One region of the Streptomyces sp. NBC_01092 genome, then DNA from elsewhere that is predicted to be linked to it. Evidence: riboswitches for the same ligand, from Rfam matches in the RefSeq annotation. Region 1 holds a riboswitch; each other region holds the start of a gene.
What was found. Region 1 has a riboswitch for cobalamin ahead of metE (5-methyltetrahydropteroyltriglutamate--homocysteine S-methyltransferase). Riboswitches for the same ligand answer to the same signal wherever they lie in the genome.
Positions count from the first base shown of each region.

Region 2: it holds a riboswitch for cobalamin, as region 1 does, so the genes downstream of both, OG254_RS11575 (cobalamin biosynthesis protein) here and metE (5-methyltetrahydropteroyltriglutamate--homocysteine S-methyltransferase) in region 1, are expected to answer to the same signal.
Region 3: it holds a riboswitch for cobalamin, as region 1 does, so the genes downstream of both, OG254_RS15050 (prenyltransferase/squalene oxidase repeat-containing protein) here and metE (5-methyltetrahydropteroyltriglutamate--homocysteine S-methyltransferase) in region 1, are expected to answer to the same signal.

Region 1 covers NZ_CP108659.1:8,800,390-8,806,195, reverse strand. Annotated here, with positions in the region: gene aceB (malate synthase A) at 1-1,246, shown strand, start outside; gene OG254_RS39800 (3-hydroxybutyryl-CoA dehydrogenase) at 1,243-2,112, shown strand; cobalamin riboswitch at 2,118-2,342, shown strand; gene metE (5-methyltetrahydropteroyltriglutamate--homocysteine S-methyltransferase) at 2,497-4,815, shown strand; gene OG254_RS39790 (histidine phosphatase family protein) at 4,909-5,493, shown strand; gene OG254_RS39785 (hypothetical protein) at 5,511-5,806, opposite strand, start outside.
Region 2 covers NZ_CP108659.1:2,617,236-2,623,041, reverse strand. Annotated here, with positions in the region: gene cobN (cobaltochelatase subunit CobN) at 1-651, opposite strand, end outside; gene OG254_RS11580 (cobyric acid synthase) at 648-2,177, opposite strand; gene OG254_RS11575 (cobalamin biosynthesis protein) at 2,174-3,115, opposite strand; cobalamin riboswitch at 3,214-3,357, opposite strand; gene OG254_RS11570 (hypothetical protein) at 3,474-3,695, opposite strand; gene OG254_RS11565 (anion permease) at 3,733-4,965, opposite strand; gene OG254_RS11560 (lysozyme) at 5,119-5,806, opposite strand, start outside.
Region 3 covers NZ_CP108659.1:3,360,720-3,366,525, forward strand. Annotated here, with positions in the region: gene fxsT (FxSxx-COOH system tetratricopeptide repeat protein) at 1-795, shown strand, start outside; gene OG254_RS15045 (alpha/beta fold hydrolase) at 875-1,798, opposite strand; cobalamin riboswitch at 2,351-2,485, shown strand; gene OG254_RS15050 (prenyltransferase/squalene oxidase repeat-containing protein) at 2,601-3,818, shown strand; gene OG254_RS15055 (SCO2322 family protein) at 3,815-4,480, shown strand; gene OG254_RS15060 (energy-coupling factor transporter transmembrane component T) at 4,473-5,702, shown strand; gene OG254_RS15065 (ABC transporter ATP-binding protein) at 5,699-5,806, shown strand, end outside.

The sequences.
Region 1 (5,806 bases):
TCGCCGTACGGCGTCCGACGCGCTCAACTCCGGTGCCCAGGTGTGGGTGGCCGACTTCGAGGACGCCACCTCGCCGACCTGGGGCAACCTCATCGACGGGCAGCTCACCCTGCTCGACGTCGGCGAGCGGCACACCACCCTCGTGGTCCGCCCCCGCGGCTGGCATCTGGACGAGGAGCACCTCGCGTACGACGGCCGGCCCGTGCCCGCCGCCCTCGTCGACTTCGGCCTGTACTTCTTCCACTGCGCCCAGCGCCAGATCGACGCGGGCCAGGGCCCGTACTTCTATCTCCCGAAGCTGGAGAACCGGTACGAGGCCCGCCTGTGGAACGACGTCTTCGTCCTCGCCCAGGAACTGCTCGGCATCCCCCGCGGCACGATCCGCGCCACCGTGCTCATCGAGACGATCACCGCCGCGTTCGAGATGGAGGAGATCCTCTACGAGCTGCGCGAGCACAGCTCCGGCCTCAACGCGGGCCGCTGGGACTACCTGTTCAGCCTGATCAAGACCTTCGGCCACCGGACGGACTTCCTGCTGCCGGACCGGGCACAGGTGACGATGACGGCCCCGTTCATGCGCTCCTACACCGAACTCCTCGTACGCACCTGCCACCGGCGCGGTGCCCACGCCATCGGCGCTATGGCCGCCCACGTGCCCGGCAAGGACCCGGCCGCGAAGGACGCCGCGCTGGCCAGGGTCCGGCTGGACAAGGAGCGGGAGGCGGAGGACGGGTTCGACGGGTCATGGGTGGCCCATCCCGGGCTCGTGCCGGTGTGCCGTGAGGTGTTCGACGGTGTCCTCGGCGAACGGCCGCACCAGATCGACCGTACGCGCGACGACGTGGAGGTCACCGCCGGCGACCTGCTGTCGGTGCGCCGGATCAGCGGCCCGCCGACCTCCGAGGGGGTGCGCACCAACATCGCTGTCGCGCTCAGGTACTTCGCGGCCTGGCTGCGCGGTCAGGGTGCGGTGGCGCTGGGCGGCCTGATGGAGGACGCGGCCACCGCGGAGATCGCTCGTGTGCAGATCTGGCAGTGGCTGCGGCACCGGGTGATCGACCGGGAGACGGTGCTGACGCTGCTCGACGACGAGGTCGTGGCGCTGGGCGCCGAGTACCCGTGGGCGCCGGTCGAGGAGATCCGCGCGCTGTTCGAACGGATGGCGCTGGCGGGCGAGTTGCCGCTGTTCTTCACCCCGGACGCCTACTCCCGTCATCTCGTGCGCCGGACGGAGGCCGGGGCATGAGCGGGGGCATCCGACGGGTCGGGGTGGTCGGCGGCGGGCAGATGGGGGCCGGGATCGCCGAGGTGTGCGCGCTGGCCGGGCTCGACACCGTGGTGTGCGAGGTGGACGCGGTCGCGGCCCGCGCCGCCCGGGAACGGGTGACGGCGTCGCTGGACCGCCGTGTGCGACGCGGCAAGCTGGAGCAGTCCGCCGCGCGGGATGCCCTCGCCGGTCTGGTGTTCACCGGCGGCCTGGAGGACCTGGCCGACCGGCAGCTCGTGGTCGAGGCGGTGGTGGAGAACCCGGACGCCAAGACCGAGGTGTTCGCCGCGCTCGACAAGATCGTCGAGGATCCGGCGGCCGTGCTGGCGACCAACACCTCCTCGCTGCCGATCATGCGGCTCGGCATGGCGACCGGCCGCGCGGACCGGGTCGTGGGCCTGCACTTCTTCAATCCGGTACCCGTGCTGCCGCTGGTGGAGGTCGTGCCCTCCCTGCACACCTCGGCCGAGACGATCGCCGCCGTCGAGGACTTCGCCGCCGGTGCGCTCGGCAGGACTGTGATCCGCTCCCGGGACCGGGCGGGCTTCGTCGTCAACGCGCTCCTCGTCCCGTACCTGTTGTCCGCGATCCGGATGGCGGAGTCCGGCTTCGCCACCGCCGCCGACATCGACACCGGCATGGAACTGGGCTGCGCCCACCCCATGGGCCCGCTCAGGCTCGCGGACCTGATCGGTCTGGACACCGTCGCCTCGATCGCCGAGTCCCTCTACGACGAGTTCAAGGAGCCCCTCTACGCCCCTCCCCCGCTGCTCCAGCGGATGGTCGAGGCGGGGCTGCTGGGCCGCAAGTCCGGACAGGGGTTCCACGTGTACGGCCAGGTCTGAGCTGTAGGCTGGCCGACGCAGCTGGTTCGCCCCGTCCGCCAGGCGGGATGCGTCGCAAGAGGGAACCCGGTGGGAATCCGGGACTGCCCCGCAGCGGTGAGCGGGAACGACCGCCGTCATACGCACTGGGTCCGACGTACCGGGCCTGGGAAGCGACGGCCAGTAGGTGTCCTCATGAGACGAGGACGTGCCCGCGAGTCCGAAGACCTGCCAACTGCCCGCGTACGAAGCACTCGTGCGCGGACCTCCCGGTGACCTCGAGGGCGGGTCGGCGAACATGACCGAGCGGACGGCCGTACGGCCGTCGCCGTCCGGTCCGTCACCCCTTCGCGCTCTCGTCCCGTCGCCGGGATCTCAGGGATTCATCTCGCGAAGGAGATCTCCGTGACCACCAAGTCCGCAGCCGCGGCAGCACGGGCCACCGTGTACGGCTACCCCCGCCAGGGCCCGAACCGGGAACTGAAGAAGGCGATCGAGGGCTACTGGAAGGGCCGCGTCACCGCCGACGCGCTGCGCTCCACCGCCGCCGAACTGCGTCGCGCCAACTGGCGGCAGCTCGCCGACGCCGGCATCCACGAGGTGCCGACCGGCGACTTCTCGTACTACGACCACGTCCTGGACACCACCGTCGCACTCGGCGCCATCCCCGAGCGCCACCGCGGCGCCGTCGAATCCGACGCCCTGGACGGCTACTTCGCCATGGCCCGTGGCACGCAGGACGTCGCACCGCTGGAGATGACCAAGTGGTTCGACACCAACTACCACTATCTCGTGCCGGAGTTGGGTCCGGACACGGTCTTCACGGCGGACTCGACCAAGCAGGTCGCCGAGCTGAAGGAGGCCCTGGCCCTGGGTCTCGCCGCCCGGCCGGTCCTGGTCGGCCCGATCACGTACCTCCTGCTCGCCAAGCCGGCGCCCGGAGTGGCAGCGGACTTCGAGCCGCTAACCCTCCTGGACCGGCTGCTTCCCGTGTACGCGCAGATCCTGGCCGACCTGCGCGCGGCCGGCGCCGAGTGGGTCCAGCTGGACGAGCCCGCCCTCGTCCAGGACCGCACCCCGGCCGAGCTGAACGCCACCGGGCGTGCCTACCGCGACCTCGGCGGCCGCACCGACCGGCCGAAGCTGCTTCTCGCCTCGTACTTCGACCGGCTCGGCGAGGCGCTGCCGGTGCTGGCCAAGGCGCCGGTCGAGGGGCTGGCGCTGGACTTCACGGAGTCAGCGGCCGCCAACCTGGAGGCGCTCGCCGCCGCCGGCGGGCTGCCCGGCAAGCGGCTGGTCGCCGGCGTCGTCAACGGCCGCAATGTCTGGGTCAACGACCTGTCGGCGTCGCTCACCACGCTGGGCACCCTGCTGGGATTGGCGGACCAGGTCGACGTCTCGGCCTCCTGCTCCCTGCTGCATGTGCCGCTCGACGCGTCGGCCGAGCGGGACATCGAGCCGCAGATCCTGCGCTGGCTGGCCTTCGCCAGGCAGAAGACCGCCGAGATCGTCACCCTGGCCAAGGGTCTCGCCCAGGGCACCGGCACGATCACCGCCGAACTCGCCGCGAACCGGGCCGACCTGGCCTCCCGCGCGGGCTCCCCGATCACCCGCGACGCGACCGTCCGGTCCCGTGCGGGGGCCGTCACCGAGGCGGACGCCCGCCGCTCGCAGCCGTACGCCGAGCGGGCCGCGGCCCAGCGCGCCCACCTCAGGCTGCCGTTGCTGCCGACCACCACGATCGGCTCCTTCCCGCAGACCGGCGAACTGCGCACCGCGCGCGCCGACCTGCGCGCGGGCCGGATCGACACGGCGGGCTACGAGGAGCGTGTCAAGGCCGAGATCCAGGAGGTCATCTCCTTCCAGGAGAAGACCGGCATCGACGTCCTGGTGCACGGCGAGCCCGAACGCAACGACATGGTCCAGTACTTCGCCGAGCGACTCACCGGCTACCTCGCCACACAGCACGGCTGGGTCCAGTCGTACGGCACCCGCCACGTCCGCCCGCCGATCCTGGCCGGCGACATCTCGCGGCCCGAACCGATGACGGTGCCCTGGACGACGTACGCCCAGTCCCTCACCGACCGGCCGGTCAAGGGCATGCTCACCGGCCCGGTCACCATGCTCGCCTGGTCCTTCGTCCGCGACGACCAGCCGCTCGGCGAGACGGCCCGACAGGTCGCCCTCGCCCTGCGCGACGAGGTGAACGACCTGGAGGCGAGCGGGACGTCCGTCATCCAGGTCGACGAGCCCGCCCTGCGGGAGACCCTGCCGCTGCGCGCCGCGGACCGCGACGCGTATCTCGCCTGGGCCACGGAGGCGTTCCGGCTCACCACCGCCGGGGTCCGGCCGGACACCCAGATCCACACGCACATGTGCTACGCCGAGTTCGGCGACATCGTCCAGGCCATCGACGACCTCGACGCCGACGTCATCAGCCTGGAGGCCGCCCGCTCGCACATGCAGGTCGCCCGTGAACTCGCCGCCCACGGCTACCCGCGCGAGGCCGGGCCGGGTGTCTACGACATCCACTCCCCGCGGGTGCCGAGCGCGAAGGAGGCGGCCGAGCTGCTGCGCACCGGCCTGCGGGCCATCCCCGCCGAACGGCTGTGGGTCAACCCCGACTGCGGTCTGAAGACCCGTGGCTGGCCGGAGACCCGGGCCTCGCTGGAGAACCTGGTGGCAGCGGCCCGTACGGTACGGAGCGAGCTGTCCGTGTCCTGACCCGGCCGACCGGCCAAGGGCCCTCACCGCTCACGTGGTGAGGGCCCCAGGGCAGCGAGGAGCACGTCATGACCCGGCAGGAGGAGCGAGCGCGTGACCAGCCGCGTCACCTTCATCTCACCCGCGATGAACGCGAGCCTGCGCCAGGCCCGCTTCGACGACGGCCGGACCCCGCTCGACGACAGCGGCACGGCACAGGCCCGCGCGGCCGCCGGGACCCTGCCCTCGGCCGCCGATGTGTTCACTTCGCCGAGCCTGCGCTGCCGGGAGACGGCCGAGGCGCTCGCTCTGCACGGATCTGCGGCGGGGGAGCTGACGGGGCTGGAGATGAGCCGCTGGCGGGGCCGCACGCTCGACGAGGTGAGCGCCGTCGAGCCGGAGTCGGTGAGCCGCTGGCTCACGGACCCGGGGTGCGCGCCGCACGGGGGCGAGTCGGTACGGGACTTCTGCGACCGGGTCGCCCAGTGGCTGACGGCCGCGCAGGACCTGGACGGCCGTACGCTCGCCGTGGTCGAGCCGGAGGTCGTTCGCGCCGCCGTCGTTCATGCGCTCGGCATGCCCGCGGCGGCCTTCTGGCGTCTTGACGTCGCCCCGCTGACGGCGACGGAGCTCAGTGGACGGACCGGGCGCTGGAACCTGCGGCTGGGGCGGGCCCTTGCCGCGCCGCACACCGGTTAGAGACGAGCGTCCGGGGTTCAGGATGCCGTGTCGCGGTGGCGACGCAGCAATGCCGCGATGGCGCAGCGCAGACAGCCCGTGTCGGTGTCCGTCCGCGTCACCGCATCGCCGGCGCACGCCGTGCCCGCCTGCTCCCGGCAGCGGGCGGGCGGCGCCGCGACCAGCGTCTCCAGGTCCTGCAGCAGCTGCTCGGTGCGCTTGACCTGCTGGCCCAGTACGCGCACCCGGGCGCTCTGGCCGCCGATCTGCCGTCGGCTGGCCATCAGTTGCTCGTACTCCTCCACGGTCAGCGCCACCGCCTCGTGGCCGCCGA
Region 2 (5,806 bases), 6.2 Mb from region 1:
GGCGAGGACGGTGGCGATGAGGGCGTCGGCCTTGCCGAGGATCTCGTACAGCTCCGGGTCCGCGCCGCGCAGCGAACCGCAGTACACGGGAAGGGCGTTGGAGCCGTGCGCCTCGATCGCGTCGCACAGGGTGTCCACGAACGCGGTGTTGCCGCTGAGCTCATGGGCCCGGTAGAAGAGCACGCCGACGGTCGGGCGGCCCTCCTGGAGCGTACGGTCGCCGTGGACGCCGTACTCCGGCATCTTCTGCGGCTCGACGAACCCCTCGCCCGTCAGCAGCACGGTGTCGGAGAGGAACCGGGCCAGCTCGGTGAGGTTGGCGGGGCCGCCCTCGACCAGGTACTTCAGCGCCTCCGCCACGACACCGGCCGGCACGGACGACTCGGCCATCAGCTCCGCGTCCGGCACGGCCTCGCCGCCCAGCAGGACGGTGGGGATGCCGGAAGCCTTGAGCTTGGCCAGCCCGTCCTCCCAGGCCCGCTTGCCGCCGAGCAGTCGTACGACGGCGAGGTCCGCGCCGTCGAGGAGCGCGGGCAGCTCGGCCTCGACGTCCACGCGGGTCGGGTTGCCGATCCGGTAGTCGGCACCGGAGGCGGCCCTGGCCGCCAGCAGATCCGTGTCGGCGGTCGACAACAACAACACTGTGCTCATGCGGGCGCTCCCGGTGGAATGAAAGGCAGTCCTTGCGGCGCGCCCGACTCGATGAGCCGCCAGAGCGCGTCCGTGTCCGCGTGCTGTTCGATCAGGTCGCCGAGCCGGTCGAGCTGCTCCTCGCGCAGCGCGGCGAACGACGTGTCCGGCGCCGGCACGAAGCGGCGGCCCGCGGCGGCGGCCACCTCGCGCAGGAAGGCCCGCCGGAAGCCGTCCGACTCCAGCGAGCCGTGCCAGTGCGTGCCCCAGGTCTGGCCGACCCGGCAGCCGTCGAGGAATGGCCGGCCTCCGCTTATTTCGGCGACCCCGTGATGGATCTCGTACCCCTCGACGGGCTCCCCGAGGGCTTCGCCCACCGGCCGCGTGAGGGTCTTCTCGCGGGCGAACCGGACGCGGACGGGCAGGATGCCGAGCCCTTCGACGTGCCCGCGCCGGCTCTCGATGTCGTCCTCGATGTGCTCGCCGAGGACCTGGAAGCCGCCGCAGATCCCGAGGATCGGGCGCTGCTCGGCGGCCCTGCGGGCGAGAGCATCGGCGAGCCCGCGCTCCCGCAGCCACTCCAGCGCGCGGACCGTCCCCCGGGTCCCCGGAATGACGACGAGGTCGGCGTCGGCCAGCTCCTCCGCCCGGTCCACGAACCGCACGACGACGCCGGGTTCGGCGGCGAGGGCGTCGACGTCCGTGAAGTTGGACATGAGCGGGACGGCACAGACGGCGACGCGCAGCACGTCCTCCCCGAGGGGCGGGGCGACGTTCGACTCCCGGACCGTCCCGCGCAGGGCTGTGTTTGATTTGAAAGAGGGCCGCAGCCCGTCCTCCTCGTCGATGCCGAGGCCGTGCTGGAAGGGGAGGACGCCGTAGGTGTGGCGTCCGGTGAGTTCGTGCAGCATGTCGAGCCCCGGCTCCAACAGGCTGACGTCCCCCCGGAACTTGTTCACCAGAAACCCGGCGACGAGCGCCTGATCCTCGGGCGAGAGGAGGGCGACGGTCCCGAAGAAGGAGGCGAACACGCCACCGCGGTCGATGTCACCCACCACCAGCACGGGCAGCCCGGCATTGCGGGCGATCCCCATGTTGACGATGTCGGTCCGCCGCAGATTGATCTCGGCCGGAGAGCCGGCTCCCTCACAGATCACCGCGTCATACGTGCCCCGCAATTCGGCGAGACAGTCGAGCACGGTCCCGAGCAGCTTCTGCTGCCGCCCGCCGTGATACCCGCGTGCGCTGAGCTCACCGACGGGCTTCCCCAGCAGCACGACCTGACTGCTCTGCTCGCCGCCGGGCTTGAGCAGCACGGGATTCATGAGCGCGGTCGGCTCGACACGACAGGCCTGCGCCTGCATGGCCTGCGCCCGCCCGATCTCGGCACCTTCCCTCGTCACGAACGAATTGAGGGACATGTTCTGCGCCTTGAACGGCGCGACCTTGACCCCCTGCCGCACCAGCCACCGGCAGATTCCCGCGGTGACGACGCTCTTGCCGGCGTCGGAGGTGGTGCCGGCGACGAGGAGACCACCGCCCGTCATGAGGGACGTCCCTTCGCGATGAGGCGCGCGGCGACACAGACGCCGAGCGCCAGCAAGCTGACACGCTTCGACAGCCGTACGGCCCGTTCCACGTCGTGGGTGCCGACGGCCCGCCCGTCCGTGTTGAGCACGGGCCGGTGCTCGACCCTGCCGCCGTACGACAGCGTCCCGCCGAGCCGCACCCCGAGGGCGCCCGCGAACGACGCCTCGACGGGCCCGGCGTTGGGGCTCGGGTGCTTGGCGGCGTCGGCGCGCCAGGCCCGTACCGCTCCCCGGGGATCGCTCCCGGCGACGGCGGCGAGTACGGCGGTCAGCCGCGCCCCCGGCCAGCCGGCCAGGTCGTCGAGCCGGGCCGAAGCCCATCCGTAGCGCCGGTACTTGGGTGACTTGTGCCCGACCATGGCGTCGAGCGTGTTCACGGCCCGGAACCCGAGCAGCCCCGGCACCCCGCCGACGGCCCCCCACACAAGGGCCCCCACGACGGCATCGGAGGTGTTCTCGGCAACGGACTCGACCACGGCCCGCGCGATCCCGTCCGCGTCCAGCGCCTGCGGATCCCGCCCGCACAGATGCGGCAGCCGGGCACGGGCGCCCTCGATGTCCCCCGCCTCCAGCGCTCGCCCGATGACGCGGGCCTCCCGGGCCAGCGAAGTCCCCCCGACGACCGCCCAGGTGGCGGCGCCGGTCAGCGCGACGGAGGCGACGGGAGAGGGACGTACCGCACGAGCGGCGAGCGCTCCTGCCGCCACGGCGCCACCGGTGCACACGGCGGTGTGCACCGCACCCCACGCGCGGTCGTCGCGCCACAACACCCGTTCCACGGCGCCGGCAGCCCGTCCGAACGCGGCGACCGGATGCCCCCGACGAGGGTCGCCGAGCAGCAGATCACCGAGAAGTCCGGCGGCGGCGCCGTACGCGAAAACGCGATCGGCTCGCATCGGGGTCAGCCGATCGCTGGGTCAGACGAGGGTCTGCTACTGCATGTCGATCGGCAGGCGAGCATGGCGTTATGTCCTCACTCAGGGTGTCCGCGCCCTGGTACGACGAGACCGGCGGCGAGAGTTCCTGGCTCCCGGGGCTTTCTACCCCGGTGACAGTGGCGGGACCGCGCCGGATTCACACCGGCTTCCTCTTCTGCCGCCGTACTTGGCCCCGGCAGTCCACCACGGGGTTGGAAGGGGCGTCAACTTGCCGTTGACCTGCGAGGGAAGAGTGTGCGAAGGCCCACACAGCACTGAGGTGCGGGACGGTGATCCGTCCCGCACCTCGGGTGTTTCAGGTGGTGTGCGCGCTGCGTCAGGCCACGATCAGATAGATCCCGTAGGCCACCGCCGCCGTGCACGCCGCGAAGCACGCGTACGCGCCCGTGACCGCGAGTGCGGCCGAGTCGCCCTGGGCCGCGGCCCGTTCGCGGCGGGACAGGCCCGCGATGCCGAGGGTGAACAGGCCCACCAGGGCCACCGTGATCACGAGGCTGACGCCGAAGACGGAGCCGAGAGCCGCCCAGTCGATCTTCATGCTTCTTCTTTCTTGGGAGCCGGTAACGGGGCGGGGGTCAGACCGTGGCCTGCGAGGGCGCGGGCTCGGAGGACGGGGCCGGGATCGTGGCCGTGAGGTCCTCGGTGGCCGTGCCTGCCGGGGGCGGGGTCACGGCGGCGATGGCGGTGGTGACGACGCCTGCCGGCTCGTCGGACTCGTTGACGTTCGTGTGGTCGACGACCTCGCGGCGGGAGAGCTTCCAGATCGCGGCGCTGGAGGCGATCAGGAAGACGGCGACCACGGCCGTGCCCCAGGCGCCGAAGCCCGTCACGTACTCCGCGAGCGCGCCCACCAGGGCTGCGGCCGGGAGGGTCAGGCCCCAGGCGACGAACATCCGGGTGGCCGTCGACCAGCGGACGACGCCGCCCTTGCGGCCGAGGCCGGCGCCCATCACCGAGCCGGAGACGGAGTGCGTGGTGGAGAGGGAGAAGCCGAGGTGGGAGGAGGCCAGGATGACGGTGGCCGCGCTGGTCTGGGCGGCGAAGCCCTGCTGCGGCTGAAGGTCGGTCAGGCCCTTGCCCATGGTGCGGATGATGCGCCAGCCGCCGAGGTAGGTGCCGAGCGCGATGGCCAGGCCCGCGGAGAGGATGACCCACATGGGCGGGTCGGAGTCGGGGGCGACGGCGCCGCCGGCGACCAGGGCGAGGGTGATGATGCCCATCGTCTTCTGCGCGTCGTTGGTGCCGTGGGCGAGCGAGACCAGGCCGGCGGAGGCGATCTGGCCGGTGCGGTAGCCCTTGGCGGCGGCTTTGCCGTCGGCCTTCTTGCCGAGGGTGTACATCAGGCGGGTGGCGAGCAGCGCGGCGATGCCCGCGACCAGCGGCGCGGCGATCGCCGGGATCAGCACCTTGGTGACGAGCACGTCGCCGTGGACCGCGCCGACGCCGGCCGAGGCGATGGTGGCGCCGATCAGACCGCCCATCAGGGCGTGCGAGGAGCTGGAGGGCAGGCCCACCAGCCAGGTCAGCAGGTTCCAGAGGATCGCGCCGACCAACGCGGCGAATATGACCTCGGGGCGTATGCCGGTCTCGTCGACGAGACCTTTGGAGATCGTGTTGGCGACCTCCACGGAGAGGAAGGCGCCGACAAGGTTCAGTACGGCGGACATGGCCACCGCGACCTTGGGCTTGAGCGCACCGGTCGAGATGGTGGTGGCCATCGCGTTGGCGGTGTCGTGGAAACCGTTCGTGAAATCGAACGCGAGTGCGGTGACCACCACAATCGCGAGGATCAGCGAGAAGTTTTCCATTTACCCAGGCAATCGTTCGAGGTCATTGGCTGGACGAACGTAGGTAACCTGAGTGAACGAAAGGTGAACTGGGGTGGGCCGCACGGTGTCCGGAGCGGCCGGGTGAGGTGACCCCGACCCCGCCGGTCGACGCGCGGCCCAGGCGCCGCACGGTCAGTAGCCTCGGGCGAACTTCCTCAGCTGGGTCATGGAGCCGTTGAAGAGATTCTGATCACCCGGCAGGCTGCCGCTGGCGTTGTCGTACTGCCAGAGGGTCCAGTACCGCCATCCGGCCGGCAGCGCCCCCGCGGTCGCGGAGTCGTAGCGGGCTATCCACAGCGCGTGGTTCGAGGCGAAGGTGCGGCTGGTGCCGGTGCAGTTGTTCCACCAGTGCGTGGTGGTGTAGATCACCGGGCGGCGGCCGGTCAGCCGCTTCATCTCGTTGCTGAAGGACTGGATCCAGCTGACCATCTTCGCCTTGCTCAGTCCGTAGCACTTCTGCCTGCCGTACGGGTTGTACTCGATGTCCAGGGCGGGCGGCAGGGTCCAGCCGTCCGACCGCCAGCCGCCGCCGTTGCGCACGAAGAAGGCGGCCTGGGTCTTGCCCGACGACTTGTTCGGCAGCGCGAAATGGTACGCGCCGCGGATCAGGCCCGCGTTGCGGGAGCCGTTGTACTGCTGGCCGAAGTACGGGTTGCGGTAGGTGTGGGACTCGGTCGCCTTGACGTAGACGAACCTGGCGCCCTTGGCCTTCGAGCTCTGCCAGTTGACGTTCTTCTGATGGGAAGAGACGTCGTGCCCCTTGGGCTTGCTCGCGGCCGCCGCCGGGATCTCGGCGAGTGCGGTTCCGCTGAGGGTGAGG
Region 3 (5,806 bases), 5.4 Mb from region 1:
GATCTGCTCGACTGCGGCGACTACGCCGGATCCGAGCTTCCGTTGCGGCGCACCTACGACCAATGCCTCTCCCATCAGCAGTTCGGCGCGTCCGCTCCCACCACCATCAACGCAGGCAAAGCGCTGTCGGGTGCCCTGCACCAGATGGGCCGGGCTCAGGAGGCGGAGGTCCTGACACGCACAGTGCTGTCCAACCTGCCCTCCGAGGAAGGGTCGGCCTCGCCCAACAGGTTGCTGCTCCACCTGGGCCTGGCCGGGATCCTGGGCGCGCAGGGTCGTACCGAAGAGGCCCTTGAGCTGGCCCGCCGGGTCCTGGACGACTGCCGTCGGTTCTTCCAAGACCAACACCCCTACACAGCAGCCTGCTACGCGAACCTGGCCGTGCTGCTCTACACGGCCAACGAGGCGGCTTCCTCCCTGGCACACGCCGAGCAAGCCGCAAGGGTCTTCGCGGCGATCTTCGACGACGACCACCCGTTCACCCTGATGTGCCGGGTGAACCTGGCCAATGCCCAGGCCGCACTGGGGCAGCGCGGACGGGCCCGCGCTACCTACGAGGAGGTACTGGACCGGCTTCGCGATGTCCTCAACGACGACCAGCACCCCGCCCCACTGGTCTGCGCGGCCAACCTCGCGGTGGTATTGAACGAGTTGGGAGAGAGCGAGGCGGCCGAACGGCTGCGCGAGGAGGTGCTGGGCGCGATCACTGCGCGGCTCGGGGCCGATCATCCCCGCGCTCTGGCCCTGCGCGAGTGGAGTCGGTCGGGCTGGGAGTTCGACCCGCACCCGATCTGATCTGCGATGTGCTCGCCGACGTCGGCGAGCACATCGCAGCGAACCACTTTCGCGGACACGGAGGGGCTGCCGAAACCCGCTACACGGCGGCCCCGAACCGCTCGCGAGCACGGTCACGCAGCCAAGCGAGTATTTCCGGTACGGCCGGCAGCGCGGCGAAGTGAGCCGCCCCCGGCTTCAGCACGGCAGTCGCTGAGGGAATGCGTTCGGCTAGCCATCGGAAGTGACCGACGGGCGAGAAGGTGTCGTGCTCACCGTGCCACAGCAGCAGCGGGACTTCGACGATCTTGCCTGGCTCGAAGCCCCAGTCCCGCCGGAAGGACAGCACGTCATCGAGCCACCCGAACGAGGAACGCACCACACTGGTCTCGTAGTTGGCGAGGAGCAGGCCTCGGATCCCACCGTGTCCCACCACAGCCTTGTCTGCCGTGGGCATCTCCGGAGTCAGTAGCCCCAGTAGTGATTCCGGCTTGTCACGAATGGCATCTGCATTGCTGGCAAGGTTGGCCTTGAGCCTTTCCAGGCACTCCTCGGAACCATCGCGGAGAGCCGCCCTGGCGGCCTTGTAGGCGATGACGTTGGACGGGGCCATCCCCTCGAACCAGTCGAGCCCATCTGCATCGGGAGGAGCGATGCTGACCAGCACGGCAGCACTGGCGACCCTGTCCGGAAGCAGCGCCGCACACGCCAACGCGTGCGGTCCGCCGCCGGAACGGCCGAGCACGGAAAACGGCCCGAGATTCAGCTGGTCGGCGATGGCCTCCACGTCCGCGGCGGCGTGACACACAGCGCGGCCTTTTAACCGCTGCGACTCCCCGTACCCCGGCCGGTCATAGGAGATGAGCCGGATGCCCAGCTTGTAGAGAACGCTGGTCCGTGGACGCGGCCCGACCCTGCTGCCCGGAGTGCCATGCAGCAAGAACACCGGGTGGCCCTTCGGGTCCCCCGACGTCTCGAAGAAGAGCAGCCTCTTGCCGTCGCCGCTCTTGACACTTCCCAACACCAGGTGTGCCTCCCGTCGCCAGCGCCGCGGCCGCCCGGAGCAGGACCCAGAGAATCAGCATCCCGCCCGTCAGAGCGCCAGTCGACACACAAACCAGCCGTCATTCGCGACGGACCAAGGGTTTTTCGAAAGACGCAATGTCATGGGGTGACGGTTGCGCGTCCCGAAGGGCCGCTCGCACCGACCAAACGGTAGAGGATTCCCACCCTCCGGCAGGTCATTCCAGCCACACCGATAGCCATTCGGCGCAAAATACATGTTTGGTTTGACACTTCAGTGATCACACCGCCGCACGGCGGCGATCATGCAGACCGAGGGCAGTACCCACATGATGGGGTCCCCCGACACGGCTCGCATCCTGACGTCGGCCGATACCGATCCGTCCGCAAGGAAGGGCCGACATCCCGGCCGGGATCATGCACACGCCCATCACGAAGCTCGGCAACCCCCTGCAACATCCATGGGCGAAATCCAGCCGAACCGGCCACCCTCGACCTCGCTCACCACCGGCCCGCCTCCGCCGCCCACCGCCCCCTCTCGGCCCCCGCCTACCCCCGGGTAGAGTGTCGCCGTCGTCATCACACCCGTACGTGGGAAAGCCGGTGCAAATCCGGCGCTGACCCGCAACCGTGAACCGGTCGTCGTCGAAGGCCGGTGAGCCGGATCGCCGCGTACGGGAAGTGACCGGCTCACGTGCCCCGGCAGTCCGCCGGAGTGCGGCACCGTCGAGGTATACGGAGCCGAGCCGCCGGGGGTCTCCCCTGTGCTGCCCGGTCCCCCTAGGGAAGGGCACCCGCCGATCATGAACGTCCGTCACAGCGCCGCGGTCCTGGCCGCCGCCGTCGTGATCGGCGCGGCCGCGCCGGCCATAGCCGCCGACTCCTCCCCCTCCGCCTCGCCGAAGCCGGCGTACCCCGCCGAGCTGTACGGCACCACCGACCCCACCTACGACGGTGTCTGGCGGCAGTCCCTCGCGATGCTCGCTCAGGACACCGTCGGGGTGAAGCCGGCCCCGAAGGCCGTGGACTGGCTGCTTGGGCAGCAGTGCGCGAACGGGGCCTTCGCGCCCTACCGTGCCGACGCCTCCGCCGACTGCGATGCCAAGACCCTCGTCGACACCAACAACACGGCCGCCGCCGTCCAGGCGCTCGTCGCCCTCGGCGGGCACGACGCCGCCACCTCCAAGGCCGTGACCTGGCTGAAGTCCGTCCAGAACAAGGACGGCGGCTGGGGGTACATGCCGGGCGGGGCCAGCGACACCAACTCCACGTCCGTGGTGATCGGTGGACTCGCCGCCGCCGGTGAGAAGCCTGCGTATGTCCGCAAGGACGGGCAGTCGGCGTACGACGCACTCAAGCAGCTCGCCCTGTCGTGCAAGGACGACGACGGCGGCGCCTTCGCCTTCCAGCCCGACAAGAAGGGCAAGCTGCTCGCCAACGCCGACGCCACCGCGGCCGGTGTCCTCGGCTCGCTCGGCAAGGGCCTCGTCGTGAGCCCCGGCAAGGAGACGCCCACTGCGGACTGCACCGACGGCGGCTACCCGTCCTCGCTTCAGGCCGCCGTCAACGGCGCCGCCTACCTCACCGACGCCCTCGCCAAGGACGGCCACCTCACTTCCGCCCTCCCCGGCGCCGAGGACCAGCCCGACTACGGCAACACCGCCGACGCGGTCGTCGCACTGGCCGCCCTCTCCGGTGCCGACGCCGCCGAGAAGCCGCTGCGCTGGCTGGAGCAGAACTCCGCGAAGTGGGCGAAGCAGAGCGGCCCGGCCGCCTACGCCCAGCTGATCCTCGCCGCCCACGCCACCGGCACCGACCCCCGCGACTTCGGCGGCGCCGACCTGGTCAAGCAGCTCAACGCCACCGGCCCCGCACCGCAGGCCGCGGCAAAGGCCACAAACGAGGAGAAGACCAAGGACGACAGTCCCTTCGGTGTCTGGTGGTACGTCGGCATCTTCCTCGTCGTCGGCGTCGGCATCGGCTTCCTGCTGAGCGGCCGCAAGAAGGGCCCCCAGGCGTGATCCGCCGCGTGCTCGCCCCGCTCCTGGCCGCGCTGGTCCTGCTGACCGGCGCGGCCCAGGCCGCTCAGGCGGCCGGCTACCGCTACTGGTCCTTCTGGGAGCGGCAGGGCGACACCTGGATCTACGCCACCCAGGGCCCCTCCCTCGCCCGCCCCTCCGACGGTGACGTCCAGGGCTTCCGGTTCGCGGTGAGCGAGGACTCGAAGGACGCGACGCAGCCCAGGGGCGCGGCCGAGTTCGCGGTGATCTGCGCCAGGACGCCCGCCGAGGACGGCAGGAAGCGGGTCGCCCTGGTCATCGACTTCGGTACGGCGGCCGACGCCCCGTCCGGCGAGACGCCCCCTGCCCGCCGTACGGCCTGTGCCCGGGTGGCTCCCGACGCGACCACGGCCGAGGCCCTCGCGGCCGTCGCCAAGCCCCTGCGCTACGACAGCAACGCCCTGTTGTGCGCGATCACCGGGTATCCGCAGAAGGGCTGCGGCGATCAGGTGTCGGGCGGCGGCGGGGAGACCGGGAAACCGACTGCGGCCGGACGGACCGCCACCGCGGCCGAGGACGACTCGGACGGCGGGCTCTCGCTGGGCCTGGTCGCGGGCGTCGCCGTGGTGGTGGTGCTCGGGGCTGCGGCGGTCTGGCAGGCACGGCGGCGCGGGGATGCCTGAGCGCGCCGCCGGCTCTGACGATGTGCGCCGCCTCGGGACGGGGACGGGAGGTTGGTCGTCCGCGGCGCCATCGTGGCTGGTCGCGCCCGCGCGGCGGAGCCGCACATGTCACGGCCCCGCGCCCCTTCGGGACGCTGCCGCCCCTCCCCTGCACCCCGGCGCCTGGTGGCTCTGGGCCCTCGCCCTCGGTACCGCCGCCACCCGCACCACCAACCCGCTCCTCCTCGCCCTCCTCATCGCGACCTCCGCGTACGTCGTGGCGGCCTGCCGCCCGAACGCCCCCTGGGCCCGCTCCTACTCCGTCTTCTTCAAGCTGGCCCTGGCCGTCCTCTTCATCCGGCTCGTCTTCGCCGTGCTCCTCGGCTCCCCGCTCCCCGGCACCCACGTGATCGTCACGCTCCCCGAGATCCCCCTCCCCGACTGGGCGCAGGGGATCCGGCTGGGCGGCAAGGTCACCGTCGAGACCGTCCTCATCGCCTTCTACGACGGCCTGCGCCTCGCGACGCTCCTCATCTGCGTGGGCGCGGCGAACTCCCTCGCCAACCCCACCCGCCTGCTCAAGTCCCTGCCCGGCGCGCTGTACGAGATCGGCGTGGCGGTCGTCGTCGCCCTCACCTACGCCCCCAATCTCATCGCCGACGTCCAGCGGCTGCGCGCCGCCCGCCGGCTGCGCGGCCGGCCCGACACCGGCGTCCGCGGCCTCCTCCAAGTGGCGCTCCCGGTCCTGGAGGGCGCGTTGGAGCGGTCGGTCGCCCTCGCCGCCGCGATGGACGCGCGCGGCTACGGCCGTACCGCCGACGTCCCGCGCCGCGTCCGCCGTACGACCACCGCGCTCACCCTCGGCGGCCTGCTGGGCGTCTGCGCCGGGACGTACGGGCTGCTCACCGCCGACGGCGGCACCTACGGTCTCCCGGTCCTCCTCGCCGGAGTCGTCGCCGCCCTCGCGGGCCTGCGCCTGGGCAGTCGGCGTTCCCCGCGCACCCGTTACCGCCCCGACCGCTGGGACGCCCGCGCCTGGCTGGTCGCAGGTTCCGGCGCGGCGGTCGCCGCCCTGCTGACCCTGGCCGCGGACCGCGCCCCTCAAGCCCTCAACCCCGGCGTAATCCCCCTCGTCGCCCCCACCCTCCCCCTGTGGCCCGCGGCGGCAGTCCTCCTCGGCCTCCTCCCGGCCTTCATCAGCCCCACAGCTCGCACTCCCGCCGCCCCCAAGGAGCCGTCGTGATCCGCTTCGAGAACGTCTCCGTGACGTACGACGGTGCCGCCGAACCCACCGTCCAGGGCGTCGACTTCGAGGTCCCGGAGGGCGAACTGGTGCTGCTGGCAGGC